Regions from separate parts of the Paenarthrobacter sp. NPDC058040 genome, predicted to be linked through region 1. Evidence: riboswitches for the same ligand, from Rfam matches in the RefSeq annotation. Region 1 holds a riboswitch; the other holds the start of a gene.
The links. A riboswitch is a leader RNA that binds a small molecule or an ion and turns the genes downstream of it on or off. The one in region 1 is predicted to bind thiamine pyrophosphate.
Positions count from the first base shown of each region.

Region 2: another riboswitch for thiamine pyrophosphate. It lies ahead of thiO (glycine oxidase ThiO); the one in region 1 lies ahead of thiC (phosphomethylpyrimidine synthase ThiC).

Region 1 is NZ_JBHVRN010000005.1:304,081-308,809, forward strand. Features, by position in the region: gene ACFVSJ_RS09180 (alpha/beta fold hydrolase) at 1-700, shown strand, start outside; gene thiC (phosphomethylpyrimidine synthase ThiC) at 683-2,515, opposite strand; TPP riboswitch at 2,510-2,617, opposite strand; gene ACFVSJ_RS09190 (amidohydrolase family protein) at 2,692-3,780, shown strand; gene ACFVSJ_RS09195 (VOC family protein) at 3,854-4,726, shown strand.
Region 2 is NZ_JBHVRN010000003.1:45,372-50,100, reverse strand. Features, by position in the region: gene ACFVSJ_RS04765 (RNB domain-containing ribonuclease) at 1-1,241, opposite strand, end outside; gene ACFVSJ_RS04760 (ferritin-like fold-containing protein) at 1,283-1,951, shown strand; gene thiE (thiamine phosphate synthase) at 1,948-2,613, opposite strand; TPP riboswitch at 2,641-2,760, shown strand; gene thiO (glycine oxidase ThiO) at 2,753-4,009, shown strand; gene thiS (sulfur carrier protein ThiS) at 4,006-4,242, shown strand; gene ACFVSJ_RS04740 (thiazole synthase) at 4,246-4,729, shown strand, end outside.

The DNA of each region.
Region 1 (4,729 bases):
TGTCCACGGCCTGGGCAGTTTCGGCGCTGCGGCCTGGCCAAAGCAACATGGCATGGCTTTGGATTATGACGCCCTGTTCCTGCGGCGCCATGGTTTCCACCCCGTTGCCGATCCGGTGGAATCGGATGTGTCCGCCGATGTCGCGATCCTGCTCGATTCGCTGGGCGCTGCCGGCGGAGGCCACGTGGTGGCGCACGAGCAAGGCGCCATTTCCGCGATGCTTGCAGCAGTGGACCGCCCGGACCTGGTGCACTCGCTGGTCCTCGTTGAACCTGCGTGCTTGTCCCTGACGGCTGAGCTGCCCGCTACGGCAGCCCACCGCGCGCTGATGGAACCTCTCTTCGACGTGCGCGGCCGGCTCAACGACTCCGACTACCAGCGCGAGTACTTCAGGCGCGCCTTCTCCGCCGAAGCCAGCGGGCTGGACACCCCGGAAGCGCAGCGCTCCGCCCGCCGCTTGAGGCTGCAGGCGCCACCGTGGGAGGCCCAGCTCCATATCGTTCCGGGCGTCCCCACGTTGGTCTTGACGGGCGGCTGGGAACCTTTGTACGAGGAAATCGCCGCCTACCTGCAGGAAACCGGTGCCCTCCGGCGCGTGGCAGCTGGAGGGCACCGGCCCCAGGACTCGGTGGATGGCGACCGGATCATCCGACGCTTCATCGCCGAGGTCGGCAGGGCTTCGTCAGTTCGCGCGTCCTGAGGCGGCGGGAACCTGGAGTTCCGGCAAATAGACCTTGCCTCCGGCGGCGAGGAATTCCTCACTCTTCTCGCGCATTCCGCTGTAAATCCCGGCTATGGCGGCCTGGGCTTCGGCCGATCCGTATTCATCGCGGATGTCCTGGCTGATGCGCATCGAGCAGAACTTGGGTCCGCACATGGAGCAGAAGTGTGCCGTCTTGGCCGGTTCGGCGGGAAGTGTCTCATCGTGGAATGATTCCGCGGTGACCGGATCCAGGGACAGTGCGAACTGGTCCCGCCACCTGAACTCGAAGCGTGCCTTGGAAAGGGCATCGTCGCGCTCGTTGGCGCCGGGGTGTCCTTTGGCAAGGTCCGCGGCATGGGCTGCGATCTTGTAAGTGATCACGCCGGTCTTGACGTCGTCCTTGTTCGGCAGGCCCAGGTGTTCCTTGGGGGTCACGTAGCAGAGCATGGCCGTGCCGTAGCGGGCAATCTCCGTGGCACCGATCGCCGAGGTGATGTGGTCGTACCCTGGCGCAACGTCGGTCACGAGCGGCCCGAGGGTGTAGAAAGGGGCGCCCTTGCACAATTCCTGCTGGCGTTCCACGTTCTCCCGCACCAGGTGGAAGGGAATGTGCCCCGGTCCCTCAACCATGACCTGGACGTCGTATTCCCAGGCCCGCTGTGTCAGTTCGGCCAGGGTATCCAGTTCGGCGAACTGCGCCGCGTCGTTGGCGTCCGCCGTGGCCCCGGGGCGGAGGCCGTCACCCAGCGAGAAAGCGACATCGTACTTGGCGAAGATCTCGCACAGTTCATTGAAGTGGGTGTAGAGGAAGTTCTCTTGGTGGTGGGCAAGGCACCATCCGGCCATGATGGAACCGCCGCGGGACACAATGCCCGTGACCCGGTTGGCGGTGAGGGGAACGTAGCGCAGCAGGACACCTGCGTGGATGGTCATGTAGTCAACGCCCTGCTCGCATTGTTCGATCACCGTGTCCCGGAAGATCTCCCACGTGAGCTTGTTGGCCTCGCCATTGACCTTTTCCAGCGCCTGGTAGATCGGCACCGTGCCGATGGGGACGGGGGAGTTGCGGATGATCCACTCGCGGGTGGTGTGGATGTCGTCCCCCGTGGAAAGGTCCATGACGGTATCGGCGCCCCACTGGGTGGCCCACTGGAGTTTGTCCACTTCCTCGGCGATGGAACTGGTGACGGCAGAGTTGCCGATGTTGGCGTTGATCTTCACCAGGAAGGCCTTGCCGATGATCATGGGCTCGGACTCGGGGTGGTTGATGTTGTTGGGGATGATGGCCCGCCCTGCAGCGACTTCGCTGCGGACCAGCTCAACGTCGCAATTCTCCCGCAAGGCGACGAACCGCATTTCGGGCGTCACGACGCCCTGCTTGGCGTAATGCATCTGGGTGACGGTTTTACCTTCGACGGCGCGGCGGGGCACGGGTTGTGCACCCTTCCACTCAGCCGAGGCGGCTCCGCGCCGCACGGCCGACTTGCCATCGTCCAGCAGGTTCCGTTCCCGGCCCGAGTACGCCTCTGTGTCACCGCGTGCCTCGATCCACGCCTGGCGGAAGGGCTCCAGCCCTACGACTGGATCGCTTCCGGGGCCCGCCGTGCGGTACACCTGCAGTGGCTGGTTTGCCTGGCCGTTGGGCGAGGGTTCCAACGCGATTTCAGTCACCGGCACGCGGATGCCGTGGCCGGGATCTTCCAGCCAGGCAAGCGAGTGGGATTTCAGGGATTGGGTCACCGTTTCCGCCGTGCCTGCTGCGGAACCGGACTGGTTTTGGGCAGGGCTGTGCTGTGATTCTGTGGTGCTCAAGGATTACTCACTTCCTTCGCCGGCATTACCCGGACAGGTTCAACGGTCGCAGACTGCGTCAGTCTGATCTCAGCCCCTGCAAGGGCTCCCGTGTGGTCGTAGACGAAGCTACCACAGCCAGGCGGGTGGTCCCAGTCACAAGCGAGCCGGCCGGCGGTCCCGGCTAGGCTTCTGCCATGGCCAACATCATTGAATTCAGTGGTCCCGTGCTGGTGGCAGCCGATGACGAACGCCAGGGTTTGTGGTCCGTGGACGGAAAGCTGACCTTTGAACGTCCCGCAGCCGTGCCGGATGAAGTGCTCGACGGATGGGTGCTCCCGGGCTTCGTGGATGCGCACTGCCACATCGGCCTTGGTCCGGGCGGGTCGGTTGACGACCCGACCACCCTCGCCCAGGCGGTAGCGGACCGAAACGCGGGAACCCTGCTGATCCGTGACGCCGGTTCGCCCAGCAACACGCGCTGGGTCCAGCAGCGGGAGGACTTGCCCCGGCTGGTCCGCGCAGGGCGGCACATTGCCCGGAGCCGGAGGTACCTGCGCGGCCTGGGCCATGAAGTGGAGCCTGATGAGTTGGTGGAGACGGTGCGGAAGGAAGCCCGCGACGGCGACGGCTGGGTCAAGCTCGTGGGCGACTGGATTGACCGCGGGATCGGCGACCTTTCGCCGTCATTTCCCGCCGCCGTGGTCAAAGACGCCATTGCTGCCGCCCACGATGAGGGCGCCCGCGTGACCGCGCATTGCTTCGCGGAAGAAACCGTGGACCAGATGCTCGACTCCGGAATCGACTGCATCGAGCACGCGACGGGGCTTTTGCCGCGGCACATACCCCGGTTGGTGGAACAGCAGGTGCCAATCGTGCCCACGTTGGTGAACATCGCGACTTTCCCAGACATCGCCGCGCAGGCCAAGCCTAAATTTCCCGACTACGCCCAGCACATGACCAGCCTGTGGGAACGGCGTCGCGAGCGGGTCCTGGAGGCTTTCGAAGCAGGCGTTTCCATCTACGCGGGCACCGATGCCGGCAGTGTCATCAAGCATGGGCGGATTGCCGACGAGATGCAGGAACTGCACGACGCCGGCCTGCCGCCTTCCGCGGTCCTCGACGCTGCCGCTTGGCGCGCCCGGGCCTGGCTGGGAGCCGAGGGCATCAGCGAAGGGGCGAGTGCCGACGTCGTGCTCTGCCGTGCGGATCCCCGGCGGGTGCTGGCCACGGTCCACGAGCTGGGCCACGTGGTCCTCAGGGGCAACGTCGTCCGCTGGGAATAAATTGAAGCTTCAAGTAATTTAGATAGGTAGAACGAGCCGAAAAGCGGCCACCTTGACCTACCGGGAGCATCACATGACCACTTCATCCAGCCAGGACCTGCTGCCTGCCGACCTCACCATGGGCACAGTGATGCTCAAGGTAGGCGACATGAAGGTCATGAGCGACTACTACCAGCGCGCGCTGGGCCTTCAAATCGTGGCCGAGCAGGACGGCGGCCTCTACCTGGGCCGCCTGGGCAAGCCGGTGGTCCACCTTGCCCCCGCGGCGGGCCTGCAGATCCCGGGGCGTGGCGAAGCCGGCCTCTTCCATACCGCGATTCTTTTCGACGATCAGCCCTCGCTTGCCGCCACTATCGCCACCGCCGCGCAATACGAGCCCCGGGCTTTTGTGGGCAGTGCCGACCACCTGGTCAGTGAGGCGTTCTACTTCACCGATCCCGAGGGCAACGGAATCGAGTTGTACTACGACAAGCCCCGCGAAGTGTGGAAGTGGGACGGCAAGAACGTGGTCATGGACAATGTCGCGTTGCCGCCACAGGCCTATCTGCAGCAGTACTTGAGCGAAGCGGCGGTGACCGGTCAGGCCCAGGCCGTTGCCGGCGTCGGGCATGTCCACCTGCAGGTAGGTGACGTGGCTACCGCCCAGCAGTTCTATGTCGACACGTTGGGTTTCGAGCGGACGGCGGGCTGGCACGGCCAGGCCCTGTTCGTCTCCGCGGGCGGGTACCACCACCACATGGCCATGAACGTCTGGAACAGCCGCGGTGCCGGACCGCGCCGGGACACGCTTGGGCTGGGGGAAGTGCTGATCGAGGTCCCGGGCGATGGTGATGTCCAGGCCCTGGCCGACCGCCTGAAAGTGGCCGGATTGAAGAGCCACCACACTGGCAAGGAACTTCGCTTCGAGGACCCCTGGCGCAACCAGTTGCGGGTTGCTGTCCGGTAAGGC
Region 2 (4,729 bases), on a different contig from region 1:
GCCACGAGGGCGGCCTCTACCGTGTCCAGGGCCAGACGTTCCAGTTTCCCGGCCAATTGGTCCGAGGAAGCCATGATCTCAGGGAGTGTCGGCAGTGCTTCGCGGGCCCAATCCGGGATGTCATGACCATTGCTCAGCGCTTCACAGATCACCAGGACGAAGCGGTCAATAAGGCGGCGCAGTGGAGCGGTGGTGTGCGCATAGGGTGCCCCGATGGCCGATTGGATGACGTCCTGAGGAACCTCTCCGTCAAAGGGCGTGTACCCCGCGCCCCGGAACAGGGTGCCTGCCGAGTGCAGGATGGCCAGTTGTTTGGGATCGGAGGCATCCAAGGTCCGCAGGTACTCGCCGTAGGTGATGTCACCGTCCCATGGTTTGCCAAGGGCCTGGGTTTGCCGCTTGAAATGCAGCAGCGACCGCTCGTCCGGCGCAGGCATGGTCCGCAGGATGCCAACTTTCCCGTCAAGCATCAGTTGGGCTGCCGCCATGCCCGTCATCAGGGAGATCTGGGCGTTCCAGTCCTCCACGGGAAGTGAAGGGGCGGCAACAATCCGGTAGCCGCCTCCACCGGTTGCCTGGACGATCTCCTGCTCGGGCATGTTGAGGCTCGCGCCGCCACGTTTGCGTTCCAGCTCCACCCGCTTCAGCCCGACTTCTTTCAGCAGCTGGAGAACCGGCAGGGCCGAACCCGAATCGATCTGCTCCTGGGCACCCTTGTAGCTCAGCTTCGCGCGGCTCCTTACCGATGCGCGTGCGACGGAGACAGCCGCGATGTCCGCTTTGGCATCAAGATCGAAGTCCCAAACGAACGCGCCGCAGTCCTGGCCGGCCAGCAGGCTCCCTGCGTGCTCGCTGATGACCTCCGGGTGCAGGGGAATCCGGCCGTCGGGCGCGTAGTAGGTCTGGCCGCGCTGCCTGGTTTCCCCATCCAAGGCCCCACCAGGGACAACAAAAGAGGGGACATCCGCAATGGCGTAGAGAACCTTGTAGCCGTCGCCGGCCCGGTCGATGAAAAGGGCCTGGTCCAGGTCGGTGGAGGTGGCGGGATCGATCGTGACGAACGGAACGTCGAGCAAATCCCGGGCCGGGAGCTGGTGGTGTTCAACGGCCGCGCGTGCCTCGTCCAGAGCTCCGCCGGGGAAGTCGCCGGGCAGTTCCAGCTCGGTCCTCAGCGCGGCCAAGGACTCTGCGAGCTGGTCGGAAGAATCGTCGACGTTGGGCGCTATCCGATGATGTGACACGAAAGTCAGACTAGCCCGAAAACGGCGGATAGTCTTGGAACATGGGCACCTCCACAGGCCGCGACGATTCCCAGGGGCAGCTCGCCGCCGAGCTGCTGGGCGCCATGGCCTACGGGGAGTTGTCCGCCTTCGGAAGGTTGTCCTCCGACTCGCGACTGGCGCCCACGCTCCGCGAACGGGCCATGCTGGCCAAGATCGCCGTTGGTGCCTTCGGAAACTACGCCGTAATCAGCGGCCGGCTCGCGGAAATGGGAAACGACCCCGAGGACGCCATGCTCCCGTTCCAACGCTCGTTCGATCACTTCCACGAGCGGACGCCGCCCGGAGACTGGTTCGAATCGGTGGCCAAGGCCGACGTCATAGATACCGTCTCCGCGGATTTCTACCGGACCGTCGCCGGTTTCCTCGACTCCGGCACCCAGCATTTCGTCCAGCAGGTTGCCTCGGCCGACCAAGCAACCGAAGCCCTGCGGATCCTGCTGCGACGGGCCCTGCGGGATGACCCGCGGCTCGCGTCGCGGCTCTCACTTTGGGGGCGCAGGCTGGTCGGTGAGGCCCTGACACAGGCCCAGCGCGTCGGTTTGGAGCATCCGCATCTTGGGCCACTGCTGCGCGACGGCGGCGAATCCCGTGCCGCAGTGCATCAGCTGACCGCCGAGCTTGCGGAGCGGCACGGGCGCCGCATGACCGGCTTGGGGCTGACGGCCTAAGCCGCGTCGAGGGCCGCCAGCAGCGCCTGGGCGGCCGCCGTCGGGTTATCTGCCGCGGTGATGGCACGCACCACCACTATGCGGCTGGCTCCTGCGGCAACCACTTGTTCCACGTTGCTGAGGTCGATGCCGCCAATCGCGAACCAGGGCAGGTCAACGTCGGCTTGCTTTACGGCCTCCGCGGCATATGTGACCAAGTCCAGCCCCACTCCGGCCCGGCCCGGTTTGGTGGGCGTCGCCCAGAGCGGGCCGACGCAGAAGTAGTCCAGGCCACCGGCGTCCCGGGAGGCCGCAACTGCCGCGTCCACCTGCCCAGTGGAGTGGGTGGAAAGGCCGATGGTCTCCTCATCAGTGAGCAGGTCCCGGGCAGCCCCCAAGGGGATGTCCTTTTGGCCGATGTGGAACACGGGAGCCCCGGAAATACGGGCAACATCGGCGCGGTCATTGACGGCCCAGAGCCGCCCGTGGCGGCTGGCCACCTTGCTGAGGACCTCCAGCAGTTCCAGTTCTTCGCCGGCCTCGAGCGTCTTGTCGCGGAGCTGGATAATATCCACTCCGCCCTCGAAGGCGGCATCCACAAAATCTTCGAAATCGTCCTGCTGCCGGCGGGCGTCGGTGCACAAATAGAGGCGGGCAGTGGCGAGGAGGTCAGGCTGGGTCATGCAAACCAGAGTAGTTCCTCTAAACTGGGCACGTACTGCGGGAGCCGCGACGTTTGTCTTTATGACTGTCCGGCTGAGAGGGCTTCAGCGCCGACCGCTTGACCTGATCCGGCTAGTACCGGCGTAGGGAAGGAAATCCATGGCAGAAGCCATTTACGCAGATGTCGCCGTCATAGGCGGCGGCGTCATCGGACTCGGAATAGCGCACGAAGCACGGCGGCGCGGCCATTCGGTAGTCCTCATCGATCCGGCACCCGCCACCGGCGCCACTTATGCCGCGGCAGGCATGCTGGCCCCCGTCAGCGAACTCCACTACCAGGAGGAGGACCTCCTGGAACTCATGCTGGAATCGTCGCGGCGCTGGCCCGCGTTCGTGGACAGCCTCGCCGGTCCGCGGGAAACCACCGGTTACCGTACGACGGCGACGCTCGCCGTGGGTGCCGACGCCGCCGATCGCCGCGCGCTCGCAGACCTGCGCTCCGTGCAGGTGGCCGAGGGCCTCCAGGTGGAGCCGCTGCTGCTGCGGGACGCGCGCGAACGGGAACCCCTGTTGAGTCCGCAGATTTCCTGCGCGTTCCACATTCCAGCGGACCACCAAGTGGATCCGCGGAAGCTCGCGGCATCCCTGCTGGCGGGCTTGGCTGCGCACAGGCCCGCCGACGACAGCTGGGTAGAGGGGGCCGACGACGGCTTCCACGTTCGGCATGCGGCAGTCCGCTTGCTCTGGGACGAAGGCCGGGTGGCCGGCGCTGGGCTCAGCAATGGTGGGCAGGTCCTGGCCAAGGAAACAGTCCTTGCCAACGGCCTGGATGCGGCAACGATCAACGGACTTCCGGGGCAGCTCGAGCTCCCCTTGCGTCCGGTGTATGGGGACATCCTCAGGCTGCGCGTCCCGGAAACCTTGCAACCCCTGGTCACCTCAACCGTCCGGGGAATGGTGAGGGGTGTGCCGGTCTACATCGTTCCGAGGGAGGACGGGACCGTGGTAATCGGGGCCACCCAGAGGGAAGACGGACTGTCAACCGGGTCCAACGCTGTCTCAGCCGGTGGCATCTACCAGCTTCTGCGCGATGCCCAGGTCCTGGTTCCCGCGGTCGCGGAATTGGAACTCCTCGAAGCTACCGCCCGGGCCAGGCCTGGAACGCCGGACAACGCGCCGCTGTTGGGACGTGTGGCCAGCGCCGACGGGCAGGTTCCGGGCCTCATTATTGCCACCGGCTTCTTCCGGCATGGCGTTCTCCTGGCGCCGGCGGCCGCGGCGATCGTGGGCGACCTGATAACGGGCTCGGTGGATCCGCGCTGGTTGCGCTTCCGGCCGGACCGCTTTGCAACGCCTGGCCTGGCGCCACACCACACTTCTGCAGACACGGAATCTTTCAGCAAGGAAACAGCATGAACATCAAACTCAACGGAGCAGACCACGCAGTAGCGGATGGCGCCTCGGTCAGCACCCTCGTCACCTCCGTCACCGGCCGCGCACTGGACCACCGCGGACAGGCGGCCGACGGCGGCAAGTTGGGTGTCGCCGTCGCACGTAACTCCGAAGTAGTGCCGCGCAGCCAATGGGCTGCCACGGACCTCGCCGAAGGCGATGAGCTGGAACTCGTTACCGCAGTCCAAGGAGGCTGAACCATGACCACAACAAGCACCGAAACCCGGATCGACCCCTTGGTCATCGACGGGGTGGAATTGTCATCCCGGCTCATCATGGGGACCGGCGGAGCCCCCAGCCTGGAAGGCCTCGGCGCGGCACTTCTGGCCTCCGGGACGGAACTGACCACCGTGGCCATGCGGCGCTACTCTCCGGCAGAGGCGGGCTCGCTTTTCCAGCTGTTGGTGGACAACAACATCCGGGTGCTCCCGAATACCGCAGGCTGCTTCACAGCAAAGGACGCTGTGCTGACGGCGGAACTGGCCCGGGAAGCGTTGGAGACCGACTGGGTGAAGCTTGAGGTCATCGCAGACGAGCACACCTTGCTTCCGGACGCAGTCGAATTGGTGGATGCGACCGAGCAATTGGTCAACAGGGGCTTCAAGGTCTTCGCGTACACCAACGACGATCCCGTGCTGGCCCTGCGACTGGAGAACCTGGGTGCCACCGCCGTCATGCCGCTCG